DNA from 2 places in the Polaromonas sp. P1_G1 genome. Region 2 is predicted to be linked to the other one. Evidence: riboswitches for the same ligand, from Rfam matches in the RefSeq annotation. Region 2 holds a riboswitch; the other holds the start of a gene.

Region 1 (11,286 bases), on a different contig from region 2:
TTTCCCCAGGACAAATGCCTGCTGCGACTTGCCAATGGCGTAATACCAGGTGATCAGCAGCGCAAAACCGAACGCTCGTCCAAGTGCGTCCACGCCTTTCGATTCCGGCAAGAAGAATGGAATGATGACAAGAAGCAAGGCACAGACGACGCTTCCAATCATCCAGTTCTTCGATCTCGCGGCTTTTTCCGGCTGCCCGAGCGCCTCCCAGTTGCGCATGTGAAGGTAAGCACCAAAAATCGGGGTAAAGAGCAGGCTCCAGCTGGCGGCGGCATTGGGGTTCCAGAGTGCGGGCGCATGCTCGCCAGTCACCAGTTGGTCGATGTCGGCGACTTGCGCCTGGGGTGGGGCATAAGGGTTTTGTTCAGGCATAGGGATGGTTGTTGTGAAGCCAAGCCTGGGATATTAGGCTATGGTCCCGGGCATCGCCTCCTTCAATCAGAGGAAGCTTACCCAGCGCTGAAGGCAAAATGCCACACATGAACTCTCTATCCGGCATCCGCATCCTCGACCTCTCCCGCGTGCTCGCGGGCCCCTGGTGCACCCAGACCCTGGCCGACCTTGGCGCCGACGTGATCAAGATCGAGCGGCCGGGCACGGGCGACGATACGCGGACCTGGGGGCCGCCTTTCCTGAAGGACACGCAGGGCGCGGACACCGAGGCGGCTTATTACCTGGGCACCAACCGCAACAAGCGCTCGGTGACCTGCGACATTGCCCAGCCCGCCGGCCAGGCGCTGGTGCGGGAGCTGGCGGCGCACTGCGATGTGTTTGTGGAGAACTTCAAGGTCGGCGACATGGCGCGTTATGGGCTGGACTATGCCTCGCTGAAAGCCATCAACCCGCGCCTGGTGTATTGCTCGGTCACGGGCTTTGGCCAGAACGGGCCTTATGCCGACCGCGCGGGTTATGACTATGCGATCCAGGGCATGGGCGGGCTCATGAGTGTGACGGGCGAGCGCGACGACCTGGGCGGCGGGCCACAGAAAGTGGGCGTGGCGGTGGCGGATTTGATGACAGGCATGTATGCGACGGTGGCGATTTTGGCTGCGCTGCGCCATGCCGAGAAAACCGGCGAGGGCCAGCAGGTGGACATGGCGCTGCTGGACACGCAGGTGGCGATGCTGGCCAACCTGGGTGCCAACTACCTGGTCAGCGGCAAGGCGCCGGGTCGGGCGGGCAATGCGCACCAGAACATCGTGCCCTACCAGGTGTTTGAAGTCGCACCGGCCGTTGACGGCAGCAAAGACCATTTGATTTTGGCGGTGGGCAATGACTCGCAGTATGCGAAGTTCTGCGCGGTGGCGAATATCCCAGAGCTGGCGACCAACCCGCTGTTCGCGAAGAACCGCGACCGCGTGCTGAACCGCGGCAAGCTGGTGCCGATATTGGAAGCGGTCATGAAGACGCGCGGCAAGGCCGACTGGCTGGCGGCGCTGGAGGCGGCGAAAGTGCCTTGCGGCGCGATCAACAGCCTGGCTGAGGTGTTTGCCGACCCGCAGATTGAAGCGCGCGGCATGGTGACCGAATGGCATCACCCGGTGAAGGACGACTTGAAGCTGGTCTCCAGCCCGATGCGCCTGAGCGCCACGCCGGTGCGCACCGACCTGCCGCCGCCGCTGCTGGGCCAGCACACCGATGAGGTGCTGCGCGAACTGCTGAACTATTCCGACGCGAAGCTGTCGGAGTTAAAGGGCGGCAAGACAATTTGACGCGGCAAGTCCGCACAAAAACCTGATGCAAATACCTGATTCAAAGAGGTGACGCGATGAAACACAATTTTGTTCTGGTGCACGGTGCCTGGCATGGCGGCTGGTGCTGGCGGCGCGTGGCGCAGGTGCTGCAGCTGGACCACCACAAGGCCTTTGCCGTGACGCTGACGGGCCTCGGTGAGCGGGCGCATTTGCTGTCGCCGGCCATCAACCTTGACACCCACATCAACGACGTGATCAACCTGATCGAGGCCGAGGAGCTGCACGAGGTGACGCTGGCCGTGCATTCCTATGCCGGCATGATAGGAACGGCCGTGGCCGACCGCATGGGCGGGCGCCTCAAGCACCTGGTGTATGTGGATGCCGTGGTGCCGCAGCCGGGCGAAAGCTGGAGCAGCACGCACGACGCGGCCACGCAGCAAAAGCGCATGGCGGGGGCGCAGGCCACGGCCAATTTCAGCTTCCCGCCGCCCGACCCCGAGGTGTTCGGCCTGCAGGGCGCGGACCACGACTGGGTGCAGCGCCGGCAGACGCCGCACCCGGGCAACACCTACCAGGCGCCGCTGGACTTTGACGTGAAGCGCGTGGCGGCCGTGCCGCGCACTTTTGTGAGCTGCACAGCACCGGCGCTGGCGACCATCACGCCCAGCCGGCTGCGCGTGCGCGACCCTGCCTTCTGGGGCGGCGCCTGGCTGCCGAATTCACGGGTGGTGGAGCTGGCCACCGGCCATGACCCCATGGTGACCGAGCCGGCGGCGCTGGCGCACATCCTGCTGGAGTGCGCCGAATGAAGGCAGTGGGCAGGCGCGGTTTTACGGCGGCGCTGGCGGGCAGCCTGGCCTGGCCGCTGCAGGCTCAGGCCAAGGACAGCGCGTTGCCGGTGCCGGCGTCGCTGCCCGCGGCGGCCGGGCTGGCCGCCGCGCGCGGCGAGCCGCTGGTGCTGCTGGTCACCCTGCCCGGCTGCCCTTATTGCGAACTGGTGCGGCGCAATTACCTGCTGCCCGCGCGCAAGGAGACCGGGCTGGAGGCCTGGCAGCTCAACGTCACCGACAGCCACACGCCGCTGACGGGTTTTGACGGCAAGGCCACGACCGCGGCCGCGCAGGCCAAGGCCTGGAAGGCGACTTTCACGCCCACGGTGCTGTTCCTGGGCCCGCAGGGGCAGAAGCTGGCCGAACCGCTGGTGGGCGCGGCGATCCCGGATTTTTACGGAGCCTACCTGGACGAGCGCCTGGTGCTGGCGCGCCGGGCGGTGGTGGCGCTGCGTTAGGGCCTGATAACGCCATGACGGACGCCGGGTCGCTGCAGGCCGCCATCCACGAGGAAGTAGCGCTGCGGGCCTATGATCCAGGCTGGCCCGGCCTGTTCGAGGCGGAGCGCGAACGGCTGCTGTCCCTGTTTGCCGATGGTTTCATCGCCATTGAGCACATAGGCAGCACGGCCGTGCCGGGGCTGGTCGCCAAGCCGGTGATCGACATCCTGGCCGGTGTAGCCTCGATGGCGGCGGCCAGGGCGCTGGTGGGGCCGCTGTGCGCCGAGGGCTACACGGCCTCGGCCGAATTTAATGCCTCGCTGGTCGACCGCCAATGGCTGATGCGCTGGGCCGGCGGGCATCGCACACACCACCTGCATCTGGCGGTGCATGGCGGCGGGCTGTGGGCACAGCGCCTGCGTTTTCGCGATGCGCTGCGGGCGGATGCCGCGCTGGCGGCGCGTTATGCGGTGCTCAAGGCGGAGCTGGCGGCCCGGCACCCGCGTGACCGTGAGGCCTATACCGAAGGCAAGGCCGCGTTTGTGCGTTCGGTGTGTGAAGGCTGAACGCCCGCCCTGCTAGCTACTATTAAGCCGCTGAATCAACCCGCTGGACCTGTACTGGACGCCGGATTCGCGCTTGGCAAATGCGGCTTCGGTGGTAAATTCAAAGCGTTCAAGCAGGAGAGCGCTGCCCCCAAAGGGCGGCCACCGAAGGCGCAAACTTCCATAATCGCTCAGGTCCCGTACTGCCCGGAAACACACAGCCGTCTGGAGAGACGCCGCATGCAAGGTGCGGCGCACCGAAGGAGCAAAGCCGTTGCGAAAGCAGCGGCTGAATCTCTCAGGTACCAAGGACAGTGGAAGCGGCCGCAAGCCTGCGATGGCCTGGCGGTTGCCATGACTCTCTTTTGACTCAAGCCCCCCTCAAGGCATTGCACTTGCGCAACTGCCATTTCTGCTTGAAAAAAGGAATTGCCATGAAAGTCATGGTTTTGGGTGCGGGTGTCACGGGGGTCACGACGGCCTGGTATCTGGCGCAGCGCGGGCATGAGGTCACGGTGGTTGAGCGGCGCGGCGCGGCCGCGATGGAAACCAGCTTTGCCAACGGCGGGCAGATTTCCGTAAGCCACGCGGAGCCCTGGGCCAACCCGGGTGCGCCGCTCAAGGTGCTGCAGTGGCTGGCGCGGGAAGACGCGCCGCTGCTGTTCCGGCTGCGGGCCGATGTGAACCAGTGGCTGTGGGGCCTGGAGTTTTTGCGCAACTGCACGCCGGCGCGCACCGCGCAAAACATCCGGCAGATCGTGAACCTGGGCATGTACAGCCGGGGCGCGCTGCAAAAACTGCGCGCCGAACTGGGCCTGCAGTACGACGCGAAGACCCAAGGCATCCTGCATTTCTATACGAGCCAGGCCGAGTACGACGCGGCGCAGGAGCCGGCGCGCATCATGCGCGAGCACGGCTGTGAACTTGACATGAAAACCGCCGACGAATGTGTGGCGATTGAGCCCGCGCTGGCGCAGTGCCGCGCCAGCATTGTGGGCGGCAGCATGACGCCCAGCGACGAGTCGGGCGACGCCCAGGCTTTTACCGCCGCGCTGGCCGCGCGCTGCGAGCAGGCAGGCGTGAAGTTTCTCTACAACACCAACATCCTGGACGTGCTGGCCAGCGGCGGGCAACTGGACGGCGTGCTGGTCGCCGGGGGCCACGGCGAGGCGGGCGGGCGCGTCGAGATGCTGAAGGCCGACGCCTATGTGATGTGCCTGGGCGCTTTCAGCGCGCCGTGGGCGAAGCGGCTGGGAAAGAGCCTGCGCATCTACCCGGCCAAGGGTTATTCGGTGACGCTGCCGGTGATCAACGAGGCGGCTTCCTACCAGGTGAGCCTGACGGACGACGAGTACAAGCTGGTGTTCTCGCGCTTCGGCAATCGCCTGCGCATCGCGGGCACGGCGGAACTCAATGGCTACAACACCGAGCTGAACCTGGTGCGCTGCAACGCCATCGTGCGCCGCGTAAAGCAGCTCTTCCCGGAGATGACGGACGGCGAAGGCGCGCAGTTCTGGACCGGGCTGCGGCCGGCGACGCCCAGCAACGTACCTTACATCGGCAAGAGCAAAACCTCCAATCTCTTCCTCAACACGGGCCACGGCACGCTGGGCTGGACGCATGCCTGCGGCTCGGGCGCGGCGATTGCCGACATCGTGAGCGGGCGTATGCCTGAGGTGGACTTTGCTTTTACCGGCATGCAATCGCCGGGCCGCCCTATGGCCCTGCCGGGCATGGCGAAGGCCTGAGGGCGGGCGCCCATGCAGCGTTTGAACGGACACGGTAATATCGCCCTCCGTTCATTCGCCACCTGTCGCCATGACCTCACCCGCCACCACGCCTCCCGACGGTCTTCCCGCCTACCGCCTCCTCACGGGCCCGGATGACGCGAGTTTCTGCCACCGGGTCAGTGAGATGCTGGCGCTGGGTTATGCACTTTACGGCTCGCCGGCGGCGACCTTCAATGGCGAAAGGGTGATCGTGGCGCAGGCGCTGCTGTGGCCTTCGGTTCGGAGCGACAAACCATGAGCGCTCCCTTGAATACCGCTACCCTGCAGGCGATGGCGGACTTCCCGAACCAGCTCGAGCAGTTTTACGCGGCCATTCCCGAAAGCCACAGCGACTGGACGCCTTCGTCGTGGGAGGGCATCCCGAGCGAGACTTTTTCGGCGCTGGGCCAGGTCTGCCATGTCAGGGACATCGAGATCGACGGCTACCATGTGCGGCTCCAGCGCACGCTTACCGAGACGAACCCGGTGCTGGCATCGCTGGATGGCTATGAGCTTGAGAAGGAGCGCCATTACGCAGCAGCCGACGCGCGGGAAGCCCTGGCGGCGTTCCGGGCGGCCCGCCTCAAAACGATGGCGATGCTGTCGGCTGTCACGCCGCTGCAGCTGGACCGCAGGGCGGAATTCGAAGGCTACGGCGCGCTGACCTTGCGCAGCCTGGTGCACTACCTGTGCAGCCACGACCAGCAGCACCTGGCCGGCCTGCAGTGGCTGCTCGGCAAGATTGACGCGTCCCGCGCGGCGAGCGCCGGGCGAAATTTGTAACACCGGCCCTATCAGGAAAAGGGCTTTTCGCGCTACCTTGGTGCGCCCTTTTTCGGCGAAAAAACCACGGATCGCCCGGGGTATTCCCGCTTTATGTCCCTTCAGCGTCAGTCGGCTTGTAAGTAAAAGTTAACTTGGGCGCACACTGCTTGTACGGCTTCGTGGCCGTGCTGTCCGCGGTTGCGGTTCAAGCAATAACTTTTGGGATGAACGACATGATGACGGTTTATTGGCGTAATGCGGCGGTGCTGGCAGGCACAGCCCTGGCTCTGGGTTCCACCGTGGCGCAGACCGAGAACCCGCGCCCCCCCAAAACAAAAGCTGCCGCCGCGCCGGCAGCCGAAAAGTTTTCAGGCCCGCGCGAAAAAATGGTGGTGGCCATGCCCAAAACCTACGGCAAGACCGAAACCATGGCCTTGTGGGGCGACTACTTCAGCCACCTGTCGCGCTGCGCCAATGTGGAGCTGCAGAACGCCCAGGGCGATTCGCTGGAGCGCACCAGCAACGTGGACATCCTGGGCGAGAAGGAGCTGATCGAGGCCCTTTCGACCGGCAAGGCCCAGATCGGGCAAGTGAACCCCGGCCTGGCCGCGCAGATGGTGACCGCCGGGCAGGCTGCGCCCTTCGCGGTGCCGGGCAACAAGGCGACGGGCCAGCGCAATTCCTACAAGCTGATCCTGATCACGCGCATCGACAGCCCGTACCGGGAACCCAAGGACCTGGTGGGCAAAAAGATCGCGCACACCACGCCGACCTCCAATTCGGGCAACCTGGCGCCGCGCGCGCTGTTCCCGGCCCTGGGCCTGACGCCGGACAAGGACTACGAAGTGGTTTTCTCCAACGGCCATGAGCGCTCGGTGACGGGCGTGATGCACGGCTTCTACCCCGCCGCGGCGGTGGCCAGCGATTTGTACCAGCGCATGGTCGTGAAGGGCGACGTCAAGGGATCGAGCATACGCACGATCTGGGAAAGCCCGCCTTTCATGACGGAAACCTGGACCATGAACAAAGAGGTGTCGCCGGAGCTGCAAGCCCGGGTCAAGAAGTGCTCGTTCAGCTACAGCTTCTCGCCCACGCTGAAGAAGCAGCTGCCCGGCAACGACACTTTCTTGCCGATCAATTTCGACCGCGACTTCGCGACGGTGATGCAGGTCTACCGCTCCACTCAAAAGAAGTAAAAGGCCCCCACGGTCGCTCACTTCGTGTAGCTCCCTGCCCCCCGAGGGGGCCGCTGCGCCTGCGGCCCGGCAAAGCCGGTTCCGCGGCCCCTGCTGGGTTAAAGAGCCCACCTTAACCGTCGCGCCCAGTTCCGCACCAGTTGGGGCCGCGGGACTGGCTTTGCCAGACCGCAGGCGCCGTCCCCTTGAGGGGAGAACAAGCTACACGCAGTGAGCTTGGACAGGGGTGTACCAATTACATGAGCCTGGACGGGGGTGTACCAATGTTTAGCTCAGGATTTCTTTTACGGCGAGTTTGCTTTTGCCGCTCAGGCGCATGGCCTGCAGTGCCGTACGCGTGGTGGCCGGCAAAGCCAGGCCCTGCGCCAGCTTAAGTTCCAGCAACAGCTCCAGTAGTGGCGACAGGTCTTTGCGCGGTGCGTCGGGCTGCACCTCTGCCATGGCGCACAGCAGCGCGAACACGGCGGCGGGCATGGCGGCCTGGGCCTGCGCGGCGGCTGCCAGACTCTTTCCCAGACGCGGGCCTTTGACCAGCGGCGCGGCCCACAAGCGCGCCAAAGTCTTGCCCATGGCCGTCACGTTCAGACGCCCGTCTTGCACGCTGCGCGCCAACGCGTCTACCGCCAGCGCCGTCTGTCCCGGCTCTTTGCCGGCCAGGCCCACAGCCAGCAGCAGGCATGCCATCGGCGTCATGGGCGTGGTGGGCTGCAGCAGTACGTCCAGGTAGGCGCGGTTTTGCCACTCCGCTTCCCACCAATCCATATTGTTGCCCAAGGCACGTGCGCCTTCCGCAAAGAATGGTTCCAGGTTGGCGGGCTGCAGGCTGGCGGCAAAGCGAATGGTCGATGCGTCGAGTTCGGTTTGCCAGCGCTCGTGCGTCAGGTGTTTGGCACACAGGGCAATACCGTAGTGGTGCTGATCTGCCGGCCGCAGCTCGGGCATACAGGTGACATACAGGGTGTGGAACACGTAGCCGGCTTCGCTGGGCTCACTGCTGCTGACATGCCAGTCCAGTTGCGCGGCGGCGGGGCCATTGGGTCCCACGCTGCCGAACGCTGCGAGCGTGAGCGCATCGTCCGTGCCGGGCGAGCGTGTGCGGGCGGCGGCCACGAACAACGTTTGCGCAACGGCATCATGCGGCACGATCACTGTGTCCCCCAGCGCATAGCGCAGGGCTTGCACCACAGGCTGATCCTTCAGCGAACGCGCCTGTTGCAACGCTTCGCGGGCGGCGTCCGGGTCCATGCTGGCGGGCACCAGGCGCATCAATGCAAACACCGGCTCGGACAGAGGCAAGGCCGTGCCCGCCTGCTGGCAGGCCGCGAGGCGTGCCACCAGCTGCCTGGGGTCTATGAAGCCCCCACGGTGTGTGGGTGCTGAAAGAGGTGCCAGGCCCAGGCCGGCAGCCGCTTGCGCCATCAGGCTGAGCGTGCGCTGGGCAATGAAGCGATGTGTGCCGGCCTTGAGGCCAGACTCGGCCGCCCCCGCCGAGGCCATTGGCTCTGTGGCAATGGCCTCGCCGCCCAATGCGCAGGCCATGAGCTGGGCCAGCGCAAAGCCCAGTGGCTTGTTATCCCATTCCAGGCGCCTGGCGCGCTTCTTCAAAGCCAGGAACGCAGCCTGGTCTGCTGCGGGTATCGGGGCCAGGCGCACCAACGCTTCCGCCACGCGCTCCCACTCGTCCACATCGGCCGGGTTTTCCAGCGCGTAGGCCAGGCGCTCGACCAGGTCGGCCACGTGTAACAGGGGTTGCAATGCGCGGCTGGCATCAAGCGGCGAGAGCCTGGCAGGCGCCGAAGGCAATGAAGGGGCGGATAAACCGTCGCCTGCCGGTGCGCTCGTGGTTGTCGTGACAGCGGCTCCCGCACTGCCCACCAGCTTGCCCAGCGCGGCCTGGTTGACGGCCGCCACAAACGGCAGGTAGCCTCGCGCCACTTCCTGGCCTGCAGCGTCCAGTCCCCAGTTTTGCAAACAAGCGATGGTCTTTTTTTGCACGTCCGGCGCCGTGTGAGCCAGGGCGTGCGCGGCCATGGCGCTGATGCTCGCGGCACGCGCGGGCGTGTTCTTCACCACCTGGCCCAACAGCTCCAGCCCCGACAGCACGCGGCCCTTGATTGCGGAGGTCACCACGGGCTGCAGGGCCTCACAAACCTGCGCGTCGTCTATATGGCCGTCCTTGTACAAGCGTGGAAGGGCATCCATGGCCAGGCCCACGGTGGGCGCAATGCGGCTATGGCACAGCGCCAGGTAGCGAGGGGCAAAGACGGCCATTTCGTCCACGGTGGGGGCGAGGCTCTCGTGGAAGCGCGAGAACCAGCCGGACTTGAACTGCGGCCAGTCGCAGGCCAGGGCGCCCAAGGTTTTATCCAGTAACTGGGTCCGTGTATAGACGCCGCGTTCGCACAGGGTCAGGAAGGTCTGGGTCCAGGTCAACAGCGGGTCGTGGCAATATTTTTCAACGGCTGCAAAGCTGCCATCCGATGTGCCCTCATGGTCAAACAATTGCAGCAGATACGGGGCCAAGCCCGGGTCTGCGTCCACATGCTTGAGGACAATGTTGGACTCGGCCCGCAAGTCCCCAAAAAAGAGCGCTTGCACGTACTCATCGGTTTGCGGCCGCTCGATCAGCCCGGCGACGATGGCGCGGTGAACATGGCGCCGGTAGTGCCAGTTGTGCTCGCCGCGCAGTTGCTTCTCAATGGGCTGGCTTGACGGCGCGGGCTTGTAGCGTCGCCTGAAGGCCGCAATGTCCTGCACGCCGATGTGCATCCAGTAGTCTGCCGGTGGATGCTCGGAGGAGCACAGGAAACGGGCCAGGTCAATGGCGCGAAACAAGCGGTTGGCCTGATGCTTGTCCAAGGCCTTGAGCATGCGCCAGCGCGCGTGCACCAGCCGCTCCACCACCCGCAGGTTGACGGCACGTTCGGCGGGGTCCATGGCATCGATCAGGTCCATCACTCCGGTGATGTCGCCGGCCAATATGCGAACTTCGAGCGGCGAATCGCGGGCGGGCTGTGGATCAGTTTCTGGCATCGTTCTGTGGGGACTCGGAAGGGTTCAAGTTCAGCGCGGCCTGCGCGGCCAACACGTGTTTGCACGGGCCGCGTTCACCCTGGTGCCTGGCGAACCAGGGACAGGTGCAGCGCATCAGGCCGTCCACCTCTCGCACGCGGTAGCTCACGTCGGCGCTGCGCACAAGAGCTTCCAGCGGTGCGGCGGACACCAGATGCACCGCCCCCTCACGCAGGAGCGCGCGGGCGTCGGCCAAGCGGGGTGACATGTCTTCCAGGAGGCTCAAGTCAAAGGGCAACACCCGGTGAAAGTAGGCACTGTGCGCCAGGTCAAACCCAACCAGGCCTGCCACGCCCAGCACTTGCAAGGCGTTGTCCACATCGGACACCGGCCATTGCAATTGCTCGGCCAGTGCGCCCGGACGCAAGGCATCTTGCCAGTTGAGTTGCGCACGCACTGCGGAGACGGGACGGCGCTCATCCGCCAGCGCGAGCGCGTGCAGCGCCTGGCCCTCCCCCGAGAACCCTCGCCAGACCTCGGCGCTGAGCACCAGCGTCAGCCGCATGTTTCCAAAGTCCAGGCACCAGGCGTTGGCCTGCTGTTGGGCGTCGGCGTACAAAGTCAAGGTTTTGGCCTTGGGTAACAGGCTTTCCAGCACACGCAAGCGGGTGCTGTCGGTAAAGCGCACACCGGCGCCACCACCCTGCGTGGTGGTTCGCAAGCCTTGCGGGCCGGCCGTCACCCAGAGCGGTGTCTTACTGGTGGAGGCTTTGGGCAGGCCGCGCAAAAAACGCAAGGCAGGGATGGCGTCCACTTCAAACACCTTGTGCATGGCGGCCTGATATGCCTGCACGGCCACCATGCTGCGCAACCAGCGCAGGGGCAGCTCCACTTTTTTCTCCGTCACCGAGGCGCCCGCCGTGCGCAGCGCGAACTCGGTGCTGCCGACCGACAGCGCCAAGCCATCGGCATCCCGTACCTTGGCCAGCGCGGCGCGCATGGGAGCGTTGAAGTCGATATTGGTCGTTCCCCTGC
Region 2 (11,286 bases):
CGTGAAGCAAGAGAAGCGTCTTAAGCGTAGTCGCTCACCGGCACGCAGCTGCAGAACAGGTTGCGGTCGCCGTAGACGTTGTCGACCCGGCCCACGGGCGGCCAGTACTTCACCAGCTTGAGCGAAGCCAGCGGGAAGGCGCCGGTTTCGCGTGAGTAAGGCCTGTCCCAGTCGGCGCCCAGCAGGCTGGCCGCTGTGTGCGGCGCATGCTTGAGCGGGTTGTTGTCCTGCGGCCATTGGCCGGCTTCGATCTTGCGGATCTCGTCGCGGATGGCGATCATCGCGTCGATGAAGCGGTCCAGCTCGGCCAGGGTTTCGCTTTCGGTCGGCTCGACCATCAGCGTGCCGGGCACGGGGAAGCTCAGCGTGGGCGCATGAAAGCCGTAGTCCATCAGGCGCTTGGCGACGTCTTCGGCGCTGACGCCGCTGGTTTCTTTCAGCGGCCGCAAATCGAGAATGCACTCGTGGGCCACATGGCCGTTTTCGCTGGCGTAGAGCGTCGGGTAATGATCTTTTAGGCGCGAGCTGATGTAGTTGGCGCTCAGGATGGCGACCTCGGTGGCCTGCGTCAGGCCCTCGGGGCCCATCATGCGGCAGTACATCCAGCTGATGGGCAGCACCGCGGCATTGCCTAAAGGCGCGGCCGAGACGGCGCCCACGCCGTTGACGGGAATGCCCGCCGTGGCATGGCCGGGAAGGTAAGGCACCAGGTCGGCCACCACACACACAGGGCCCACACCCGGGCCGCCGCCGCCGTGCGGAATGCAGAAGGTCTTGTGCAGGTTCAGGTGGCTCACGTCGCCGCCGAACTCGCCCGGCGCGGCCACGCCGACCAGCGCGTTCATGTTGGCGCCGTCCACGTAGACACGGCCGCCATGGCTGTGCACCATCGCGCAGAGTTCTTTCACCTGCGTTTCAAACACGCCGTGCGTGCTGGGGTAGGTGATCATCACGCAGGCCAGCTTGGCGCTGTGCTGTTCGCACTTGGCCTTGAGGTCGGCCATGTCGACGTTGCCCTGCGCGTCGCAGGCGGTGACGACGACCGTCATGCCCACCATCTGCGCGCTGGCCGGGTTGGTGCCGTGGGCCGACGAGGGGATCAGGCAGATGTTGCGGTGGCCCTGGCCCTGGGCTTCATGGAAGGCCTTGATGACCAGCAGGCCCGCGTATTCGCCCTGCGAGCCGGCATTGGGCTGCAGGCTGATGCCGGCATAACCGGTGGCCTGGCACAGCCAGTCGCGCAACTGCTTGTCGAGCTCGGCATAACCCTGCAACTGCTCGGCGGGCGCAAAGGGGTGAATGTTGGCGAACTCGGGCCAGGTGATGGGAATCATCTCGCTGGTCGCGTTGAGTTTCATGGTGCAGCTGCCCAGCGGGATCATGCTGCGGTCCAGGGCCAGGTCTTTGTCGCTCAGCATGCGGATGTAGCGCAGCATGCCGGTTTCGGAGTGATGCGTGTTGAACACCGGGTGCGTGAGGAAGGCCGTGGTGCGGCGCAGGTCGGCGGGGATCAGCGACTCCACGCCTTTTTCAAAGGCGCTCACCACGGGGATCGTCTGGCCGGGCTTGGCGAAGAAGGACCAGAGCAGCTCGATGTCCTTGCGGCTGGTGGTTTCGTCCAGCGACACGCCGAGGTGGTTGTTCAGGCGAAAGCGCAGGTTGGCGCCGGACTGGCGCGCGCGCTCGGCGATTGCATTGGTCGCCTCGCCGGTCTTCACCGTCACGGAGTCAAAGGCGCCGGTGTTGGTGATCTCATAGCCGAGTTCCTGCAGGCCGCGCACGAAGACAGCCGTGTAGGCGGCCACGCGTTCGGCGATGCGCTTCAAGCCTTGTGGGCCGTGGTAGACCGCGTACATGCTGGCGATCACCGCCGGCAGCACCTGCGCGGTGCAGATGTTGGAGGTGGCTTTTTCGCGGCGGATGTGCTGCTCGCGCGTCTGCAGCGCGAGGCGGTAGGTCGGGTTGCCGTGGCTGTCGACGCTGACGCCGACCAGGCGGCCCGGCAGCGAGCGTTTGAACTCGTCGCGGCAGGCGAGGTAAGCCGCGTGCGGCCCGCCGTTTCCCATGGGCATGCCGAAGCGCTGGGTGTTGCCCAGCACGATGTCGGCGTCCCATTCGCCGGGCGGGGCCAGCAGCGTGAGCGCCAGCAGGTCGGCCGCGACGCACAGGGCCGCGCCGTCGACGTGGGCCTGGCCCGCAAGCGGGCGCAGGTCGTGGATGCTGCCGGTGGTGGCCGGGTACTGGGCCAGCACGCCGAAGTAGTCGCCCTCGGCCATGAGCAGGGGCAGGGTGGCCGACGCCGTGCTGACCTTGACTTCAATGCCCAGCGGCTTGGCGCGGGTCTGGATCACCTCGATGGTCTGCGGATGGCAGTCACCGGCCACGATGAAGACGTTGCTTTTGCTTTTGACGCTGCGTTTGGCCAAAGTCATGGCTTCGGCGGCGGCGGTGGCCTCGTCGAGCATGGATGCGTTGGCGATCGGCATGCCGGTCAGGTCGCAGACCATGGTCTGGAAGTTGATCAGCGCCTCCATGCGGCCCTGCGAAATCTCGGCCTGGTAGGGCGTGTAGGCCGTGTACCAGGCGGGATTCTCGAGGATGTTGCGCAGGATCACGCCCGGCGTGCAGGTGCCGTAGTAGCCCTGGCCGATGAAGTTCTTGAACACCTGGTTCTTGCCCGCGATGGCTTTCAGCTGCTTGAGCGCGGCGGCTTCCGTGACCGGGGCCGGGATGGCCATGGGCGTGCTGCGCGCGATGGAGCGTGGAACGATGCCTTCGACCAGCTCGCGGCGCGAGGCCGAGCCCACGATGCTGAGCATGTGGACTTCGTCGGTCTCGTCAATGCCGATGTGGCGCGCGATGAACTCGGAAGGGTTTTCAAGGTCGCCCAGGGGCTTGGCGGTTTGCATCAACATGTCGGGTCCCGTGTCAGGCTTGGCAGCCAGGAGTCAGAAAACAGAAAAAAGGAGCGGAAAAAATCAGGCCGAGAAAGCCGTGTAGCGGGTCTCGTCCATCAGCGCGTTGAGCTGCGAAGGGTCGGACAGCTTGATCTTGAAGAACCAGCCGGCGCCCATGGGGTCGCTGTTGGCCAGGGACGGGTCGTCCTTCAGGGCTTCATTGATGGCGGTCACTTCGCCGCTCACAGGCATGTAGACGTCGGCGGCGGCCTTGACCGACTCGACGACGCCGGCGGTTTCCTTTTGCGCGAAGGTCGTGCCCACGGCGGGGAGGTCCACAAACACCACGTCGCCCAGCGCGTCCTGCGCATGCACGGTGATGCCGACGGTGGCGATGTCGCCTTCAATCTTGAGCCATTCGTGGTCTTCGGTGTATTTGACGGTCATGAAAATCTCCAGGGGTTAAGGGGGTGGGGATGGCAGGGTTCAGCCGCGGAAGTAGCGGTTGGGGACAAAAGGCATGGCCGCGACTTCCATGGGGACGGGCTTGCCGCGCACGATGGCGTTGACGCGCGTGCCCAGGGCGGCGAATTCGGGTTTCACATAGCCCATGGCGACCGGTTGGTTGATCGTGGGGCCCAGCAGGCCGCTGGTGACTTCGCCGATCACCGTGCCGTCGATGGATTGCAGCTCGGTGTGGTCGCGCACGGGCACGCGCTCCAGCGCCACCAGGCCCACACGCTTGCGGGCCAGCGCGGCGGGGTCGGCCAGTTGTGCCAGGATTTTGTCCGCGCCCGGGAATCCGCCGGCGCGCGCGCCACCGGTGCGCCGCACTTTTTGCATGGCCCAGTTGAGGCTGGCTTCGACCGGCGTGGTCGTCGTGTCGATGTCGTTGCCGTAGAGGCAGAGGCCGGCTTCCAGGCGCAGCGAGTTGCGTGCGCCCAAGCCTATGGGCTTGACCTCGGGCTGGGCCAGCAGCGCGCGCGCCAGCGTTTCGGCCTGGGACGCATGAACGGAAATTTCAAAACCGTCTTCGCCGGTGTAGCCGCTGCGCGTGAGGAAGCAGTCACAGCCGGCGACGCTGAAGCGCCCGCCGGTCATGAACACGAGCTTTTCGACGCCGGGCGCCAGGCGCTGTAGCGCGGTGACGGCCTGCGGGCCCTGCAGTGCCAGCAGCGCCATCTCGGGCATGGGAATGACCTGGCAGCGCGCGCCGATTTTTGCCTGGATGTGCGCGATGTCGCCCACCTTGCAGGCGCCGTTGACGATGACGAAGAGGTCGCCGCCGTTCGCGTAATCGCGGTTGAAAAACATCAGGTCGTCGATGATGCCGCCTTCGTCATTGAGCAGCAGGCCGTAGCGCTGCTTGCCGGCCGGCAGGTCGATCACGTCGACCGGAATCAGCGATTCGAGCGCCGCCGCGGCGTCGGAACCCACCAGGCGCAGCTGGCCCATGTGGGACACGTCGAAGAGGCCGGCGGCCTGGCGCGTATGAAGGTGTTCGGCCATCAGCCCTGCGGGGTATTGCACCGGCATGGAATAGCCTGCGAAGGGCACCATGCGCGCGCCGAGTTCCACGTGCAGGTCATGCAGTGGCGTTTTCAGCAGGGTTTCAGGGGCGGCGGAAGAGGTGGACGAATCGGACAAGGCATTCTCCAGAGGGGCAAACAGGTTCTAAATCCATGGGTGCCCCTGCTGTCCACTTTACCTGAGAGATTCACCCGGCGATGCGGATTTGCTCCTTCGGTGGGCCGCTTTGAAAACGGCCTCTCTCCAGTAGGGAACGCCTTGCCGCGTGGTGCGCCGCAGGGCGGTTGCCAGTCCTTTTGCCTGAGCGTTCAGTGCACCAAAAAGGGTTGCCCCGGGGTGTACGTGCGCCTTCGGCGGTTTTCGCTGGGAAAACTCTCTCCTGACCCCGCCGAGTGTAACTTAGGCCGCCCACAAGACCCTCCCGGCGATGCTGGCCAAGTCTTGCACCCTCTCCCTCTGGGAGAGGGCGGGGTGAGGGCTGCGGCCTTCAAACATGCGCAGCGAAATATCAAGCGCCGACAGCCCCCATCCCTGCCTTCCCCCMGCGGGGGAAGGAGCAAAACCAAAAGACACGACTGCAGCGCGCCGCTTCTTTCTTACTCCCTCTCCCCCTGGGAGAGGGCAGGGGCTGAGCGCTGCGGCTCTGGATGCGCCTGCGCGCATCCGGACAGCGCGAAGAAGCCCAGGCTCTGACTGGGTTGCGGTCTGCAAGACAGGGCCGCGGCTTACGCATGAAAGCTTTGGGTATTTGCCGCCGCCGGCCCTCACTCCAACCCTCTCCCCAGGGGGAGAGGGGGTAAAACCTCAGGGGTTTGGTCGCGGCTCTCAGGTCGCTACGCCACGATGTCTATGTGCTGCGGCAGCAGCATGGCGATGCGCTCGCTGATGGAGTCGGCACGCTCGTGGCCCGCGATTTTTTCGATTTCTTCGATCATTTCGCGCGAGGCGGCCAGCATGCTGTCGCGGTCCTTGGCGTTGCGCAGCGCTTCGCGAAAGCGCTCGGCCATCACCGGGTCGCGCCGGGCGAACATGCGTTCGCAGATATCAAAAAGAAACATGCGCGTCGTGGCCAGCGAGCGTTTGCCTTCAAACTGGTCGGCCGAGACCTGGATGGCCTGCGTGGTTTCGGGGCTCGGGAAGTTCTGTAGCTGCGCTGGCGTGGGTTTGGGTAGGGGGGCAGAGGCCGGTGTGGGGGCGGACGTTTTGCCCGGATGGGCCTCCAGAAAGCCTTCGCGCAACAGCCGCAGGGCGATGGCCTCGCCGTCGCCGTCGAACAGCGGGCGGAAGTCCTGGGCTGACTTGCTGCCGTCGGCCATCAGCAGCAGGGTGCGCTCGCGCTGGCCTAGCGTTCTCACGCCGGGCTTGAGCTCGGCGCGGGCACGGTCGGTTTTGTGGAGCTGCATGGATTTCATCCTGAAATGAAAGCCTGAGCATTACCTCCATAGATGACAAAGGCGTGAAACCCCGCCTGAAAAAAAGCTATTTGGCGTAGACCAGGTCGCGCAGCCCCAGCGAGAGTTGCGGTACGTAAGTGATCACCATCAGGCAAACCAATATGACCGCTACAAAAGGCAGCAGGTGGGTCACGATGCGGTCCAGCGATATCCTGGCGACGGTGCAGGCCGCGAACAGGTTCACGCCGAAAGGCGGCGTGATCATGCCGAGCGCGAGGTTGACCACCATCACCAGGCCGAAGTGCACCGGGTCTATGCCGAAGTGCACCGCCACCGGCGCCAGGATGGGCGCCAGCACGATGATGGCGGCGCTGGTCTCGATGAACATGCCGATGATGAACAGCGCCGCGTTGACGCCCAGCAGGAAGAGGGCGGGCGACTTCAGCACTTCCTGCAGCCAGTGGCCTATGGCGTCCGGCACGCCGGCCCGGGTGATCAGGAAGGCGAACAAGCCAGCGTTGGCGATGATGAACATGATCACGGCGCTGGAAATTACCGACTTGCGCAGGATGACATACAGGTCCGCCAGCTTGATCTCGCGGTAGATCACGATGCCGACGACCAGCGCATAAAACACCGCCACCGCCGAGGCTTCGGTCGGCGTGAAAATCCCACCGTAAATGCCGCCCAGGATGATCACCGGCATCAGTAGCGCCCAGCCGGCCTGCCAGGTCGCCTTGCCGAAACTCAGGCGGCCGTCGCCATCCTGTTTGCCCCAGCCCTTCCAGCGGCAGTACAGGTGCACAAACAGCATCAGCGCGAAGCCTATCAGCAGTCCGGGGCCGAAGCCGGCGATGAAAAGCTCGCCGATGGAGACTTCGGCGCTCACGCCGTAGAGGATCATGGGGATCGACGGCGGAATGATCACGCCCAGCTCCGCGCTGGTGGCCTGCAGGGCCGCGGCGTAGGCCGTGGGGTAGCCGTGCTTGATGAGCGCGGGGATCAGGATGGCGCCTATGGCGAAGGTGGTGGCCACGGACGAGCCGGAGACGGCCGCGAAAATCATGCAGGTCAGCACGCAGGTCATGGGCAGGCCGCCCTGGACGCCGCCCACGATGCTTTTAGCGAACTCGACCAGCCGGCGCGAGATGCCGCCGGTTTCCATCAGGTTACCGGCCAGGATGAAGAAGGGGATCGCGGCCAGCGGGAATTTGTTGATCGAGGAGAACATCTCCTTGACGGAGATCAGCATGTTGGCGTTGGACGCCTGGATGCCGAAGATGGAGGCCAGGCCGATGGACACCGCCACGGAGACGGTGAGCGCAAAGCACAGCACCATGGTGGAGATCATCACTGCAGTCATTGCGCCGTCTCCAGTTCGTTACGCTGCGGATCCAGCAGGTTGCCGATGATGCCGATCACGCAGAACATGCCGCCCACCGGCATGGCCACATAACCCCAGAACATCGAGACCGATTCCAGGCCCGCCATGGACTGCACGCGGCCGCGCAGCGAATAGTCCCAGCCCCACCAGACGATGACGGCGACCAGCGCCAGGGCGGCCAGGCAGACAAACCAGTCCAGTACGCGCCGGATGCGTGGCGGGCTCCAGCGGTAAAGCACGTCCACGCTGACCATGGCGCCCTGCCGGAAGGCCATGGGGATGCCCATGAACACCATCCAGATCAGGCTCAGGCGGATCAGGATTTCGCTCCACTCGGCGGGCTGCTCCAGGACGAAGCGGGTGACGATCTGGAACATGCCGAGCGCCGAGGCGATGACCAGCATTAGGCAGGCCACCAGCATGGAGAAGCCGGTGGTCCAGCGTTCAAATGTGAGGAAGGCTTGTTTCATGCGATGCGATGGAGAAGAGAGGGGAGCCGGTGCATGGAAAGCGCCCGCCAGTGCGATGTCTGCGGGCGCGTTCGGTGAAAAAAAAGTGCGCAGGCCGGGCAGTGAAGCCGGTGGCCCGCGTGCCTTGCACTTACTTGTAGTTCCGGATCGCGTCGATGTTTGCCTTGCCGAACTGCTTCTCGAAATCGGCATTGACGGGTGCCAGCATGGCCACGAATTTGGACTTGTCGACGTTCTCGATCACGGTCATGCCCTTGGCGCGCAGCTCGGCCACGCCGTTGGCATCGTCCTGATCGACGCGCGCGCGGTTGACCTTGGTGGCCTCCTTGGCCGCATCGACGAAGGCCGTCTTGTCGGCGGCGCTGAGCTTGTCGAAGGCCGCCTTGTTCATCACAAAAATACAGGGCGAATAAACGTGGCCGGTCAGCGACAGGTGTTTTTGCACCTGGTCGAACTTGGCGGACATGATCACCGACAGCGGGTTCTCCTGGCCGTCGACCGTGCCCTGCTGCAGCGCGGTGAACACCTCAGGAAACGCCATCGGCGTGGTGATGATGCCCAGGCCCTTGTAGGCCGCGATGTGCACCGGGTTTTCCATGGTGCGCATCTTCAGGCCCTTGAGGTCTTCAGGCAGTTTCACGTCGCGCTTGCTGTTGGTCATGTGGCGAAAGCCGTTTTCGGCCCAGGCCAGCGCCTTGAAGCCTTTGGCGTCGAACTTGGTCAGCAGGTCCTGGCCGATGGGGCCGTCGAGCACCGCGCGCGCATGCGCCTTGTCGCGAAACAGAAAGGGCACATCGAGGATTTTGGTCTCGGGCACGAAGTTGGGTATCGGGCCGGTGGACGAGAAGGCCAGTTCCTGGGTGCCCAGCTGCACGGCCTCAATGGATTCGCGTTCGCCGCCCAGCGCGCCGTTGTAAAAGGTCTGGACCTTGTAGCGGCCGGCCGTGCGTTTTTCGACTTCCTTGGCAAAAGTGTCGATGGCAACGCCCTGGTGTGAATTCTGCGCCGTGGAAATGCTGATCCGCATGGTGGTCTGCGCGCTTGCCGTCGCGATGAAACCCAGGCCCAAAGCCATGCCGACCAGCAGTTTTGAAATTTTCATGGTGTCTCCAAAATAATCGTTGTTCAGAAAATCCGCGACTACGGCATGCGGCCGTATGCACACCTATTATTGCGTCGCTGCTGGGGGCGTGGTGCGCGGGTTTTCGCTTAAGTAAGCCGCAATAATGCTGTCGAAATCGGGATCGGGCAGCAGTCCCAGGCCCCGGGCCCGGGCCGCGTCTATGACCGCCGGCCAGTTGGCCACGATGTTGGCGATGGCAGGGTCCGGCGTCCAGTCGATGAGGCCGGCGGCCTCCTTGCCGGCCACGCGCTCCAGCGCCGCGGCCATCTCGCCCACCGTGGTCTTCAGCGCCGGCAGGTTGATCGCCGTGCGCGCACCCCATTCGGTATCGCTGGCCTCCGCCGCGCGTACCAGTCCTTCAATCGTTCGCGCCGGCGAGGCCAAGGCCACGGCCGTTTCGCGCGGCACCGGGCATGTGGCGCGCTGGCCCGCCAGCGGCTCACGGATCATGCCGCTCAGGAAGCTCGAGGCCGCGCCGTTGGGCTTGCCGGGCCGCACGCTGACGGTCATCAGCCGCACGTTGCGACCGCGTATGAAACCCTTGCGCGCGTAATCCGCCACCATCTGCTCGCCGATGAACTTCTGGATGCCGTAGCTGTTCTGCGGCGTGGGCAGCGTCCTGTCGTCGATCACCGGCGGCAGGGGCTGCGCGGGCGAATTGCCGAACACCGCGAGCGAACTGGCGAACACCACGGTGGGCGAGCTGCCCAGCTTGCGGCAGGCCTGCAGCAACGCGCGCGTGGCATCGACGTTGCTGCGCATGCCGAGGTCGAAGTCGGCTTCGCATTCGCCGCTGACTGCGGCGGCCAGGTGAAACACCAGCGCGTCGTCGGCGTGTACCACCTGTGATGCCGTATCGCTGGTTTCGAGGAGTTGGTTGAGGTCGCCGACCACGGAGCGAATCCGTGGGTCCGCCGCCAGCGCCGCGGGCGGTGCGACCCGGTCGATCAGTGTGATGGTCTGTATGGTTTGCGGCGCGCCGCCTGCAAGGGAAAGTTTTCCTTGCTCAAGCAGCTGGCGGGCGAGCCTGGCGCCCAGGAAACCGGCGCCGCCGGTAATGACGATATTCATGTGTGTTTTGTCTCCGCAATGACTGTTCTTGGTCTCCGCCGCTTGATGTTGGCGTGTCGCACAGTTTAGGCCAAGACTTGTTTCCACGAAGACAGAGAGCCGGCTCCCGTGATTGCGGTCATGGGTGGCGATGCTCAAACACAACGGAATTGGTTGTTTGGTTTGCGCTCGTTCATATTGAGGAGGCGGCGGCCACGCTACTTGCCTAGAATCGCCCTGCCTCCTTTTTGTCGAGCTGAGCGAACCCAAAAATGGACAATAGGTTTTTTAATAGCAAGCGTTTGGCTGATCTCCTTGTGACCAGCTTATGCCGCAGGCGCCAGGTTATGCCGCAGACCTTGCGGTATACGTTACGTTAGACCTCGGAAAGACTCGATGCCACAAGTTCACCAATGGTTGGTCAAGCAGGGCCGTCTCGGGATGTCCGCAAGTGCTGAGCGCGTCCTGCTGGAGGTTGACCCCGAGGGGTCTGAAAGCTGTGTGCTTACGCCTCGCGACGCAGCGGAGGTGGCTAGCATCCTCACGGAGCACGCCAGAATTCTGTGGCAACAGAGCGCGCAAGCGCACGAGTACGAGCCTTCCGTCAGAGAATTGACCGAGATGGAGTACCAGTGGCAAACGCAGTCAGGGCTGCTCACGGTCCTACTATCACCCGAACAACCCGAAATGGCCGTGAAATATGCTGGAGCAAACCCGTGCCAACTTTCCGTCGCCGAAGCTGTCGAGGTGGTTCAAGTGATCGAACGGCTACTCAGCCGACTTGCCCATCGAGCAGTCTCCACACCACCAGCATCCGAGCCGCAAGCCGAGGTCGCGCCAAAACGTCCATGGTGGAAAATTTGGTGAGGCCACAACCGAGGTCTAACCCGTCCATCGAGGGAACGGTCGACATCAGGCTTCGCCAGCTATCGGCCATCCTCTTTCCAAACCTTAGACATCATCTATTACGGGCAGATCTACATGAGCGAAATCTACATCAGCACCGACGTTGAGACTGACGGGCCAATTCCGGGGCCTCATTCCATGTTGAGCTTTGGCTCTGCCGCATATACCGCCGACAAGAAGCTTGTCTCGACTTTCTCCGCAAACCTGGAAACACTCGACGGAGCGAATCCACATCCAAAGACAGCCGAATGGTGGGCTACGCAACCGGAAGCATGGGCTGCATGCAGGGCGGATCTGCAGAAGCCGGAAAGCGCCATGCGAGTCTATGTCGAGTGGATTAAATCCCTCAAAGGAAAACCTGTATTTGTCGCCTATCCGGCAGGTTTCGACTTCCTGTTTGTCTACTGGTATCTCATCAGGTTCGTAGGTGAAAGTCCGTTCAGCCACTCTGCGCTTGACATGAAATCCTATGCCATGGCGGTGCTGAAGACCGAATACCGCGAGAGCACCAAGCGCAATATGCCAAAGCAGT

What was found. A riboswitch is a leader RNA that binds a small molecule or an ion and turns the genes downstream of it on or off. The one in region 2 is predicted to bind glycine.
Region 1: it holds a riboswitch for glycine, as region 2 does, so the genes downstream of both, AC1D1Y_RS06470 (D-amino acid dehydrogenase) here and gcvT (glycine cleavage system aminomethyltransferase GcvT) in region 2, are expected to answer to the same signal.

What each region holds. Positions count from the first base shown of each region.
Region 1 is NZ_JBFUBU010000010.1:14,333-25,618, reverse strand. Features, by position in the region: gene AC1D1Y_RS06495 (hypothetical protein) at 1-372, opposite strand, end outside; gene AC1D1Y_RS06490 (CaiB/BaiF CoA transferase family protein) at 480-1,712, shown strand; gene AC1D1Y_RS06485 (alpha/beta fold hydrolase) at 1,769-2,503, shown strand; gene AC1D1Y_RS06480 (thioredoxin domain-containing protein) at 2,500-2,982, shown strand; gene AC1D1Y_RS06475 (GrpB family protein) at 2,997-3,530, shown strand; glycine riboswitch at 3,725-3,833, shown strand; gene AC1D1Y_RS06470 (D-amino acid dehydrogenase) at 3,926-5,257, shown strand; gene AC1D1Y_RS06465 (DUF1737 domain-containing protein) at 5,328-5,537, shown strand; gene AC1D1Y_RS06460 (DinB family protein) at 5,534-6,061, shown strand; gene phnD (phosphate/phosphite/phosphonate ABC transporter substrate-binding protein) at 6,277-7,239, shown strand; gene AC1D1Y_RS06450 (DUF6493 family protein) at 7,507-10,272, opposite strand; gene AC1D1Y_RS06445 (SWIM zinc finger family protein) at 10,259-11,286, opposite strand, start outside.
Region 2 is NZ_JBFUBU010000035.1:9,422-20,707, forward strand. Features, by position in the region: gene gcvP (aminomethyl-transferring glycine dehydrogenase) at 21-2,915, opposite strand; gene gcvH (glycine cleavage system protein GcvH) at 2,979-3,344, opposite strand; gene gcvT (glycine cleavage system aminomethyltransferase GcvT) at 3,384-4,544, opposite strand; glycine riboswitch at 4,583-4,684, opposite strand; glycine riboswitch at 4,706-4,819, opposite strand; gene AC1D1Y_RS17710 (hypothetical protein) at 5,261-5,830, opposite strand; gene AC1D1Y_RS17715 (TRAP transporter large permease) at 5,907-7,184, opposite strand; gene AC1D1Y_RS17720 (TRAP transporter small permease) at 7,181-7,675, opposite strand; gene AC1D1Y_RS17725 (TRAP transporter substrate-binding protein) at 7,806-8,777, opposite strand; gene denD (D-erythronate dehydrogenase) at 8,844-9,869, opposite strand; gene AC1D1Y_RS17735 (hypothetical protein) at 10,245-10,715, shown strand; gene AC1D1Y_RS17740 (exonuclease) at 10,830-11,286, shown strand, end outside.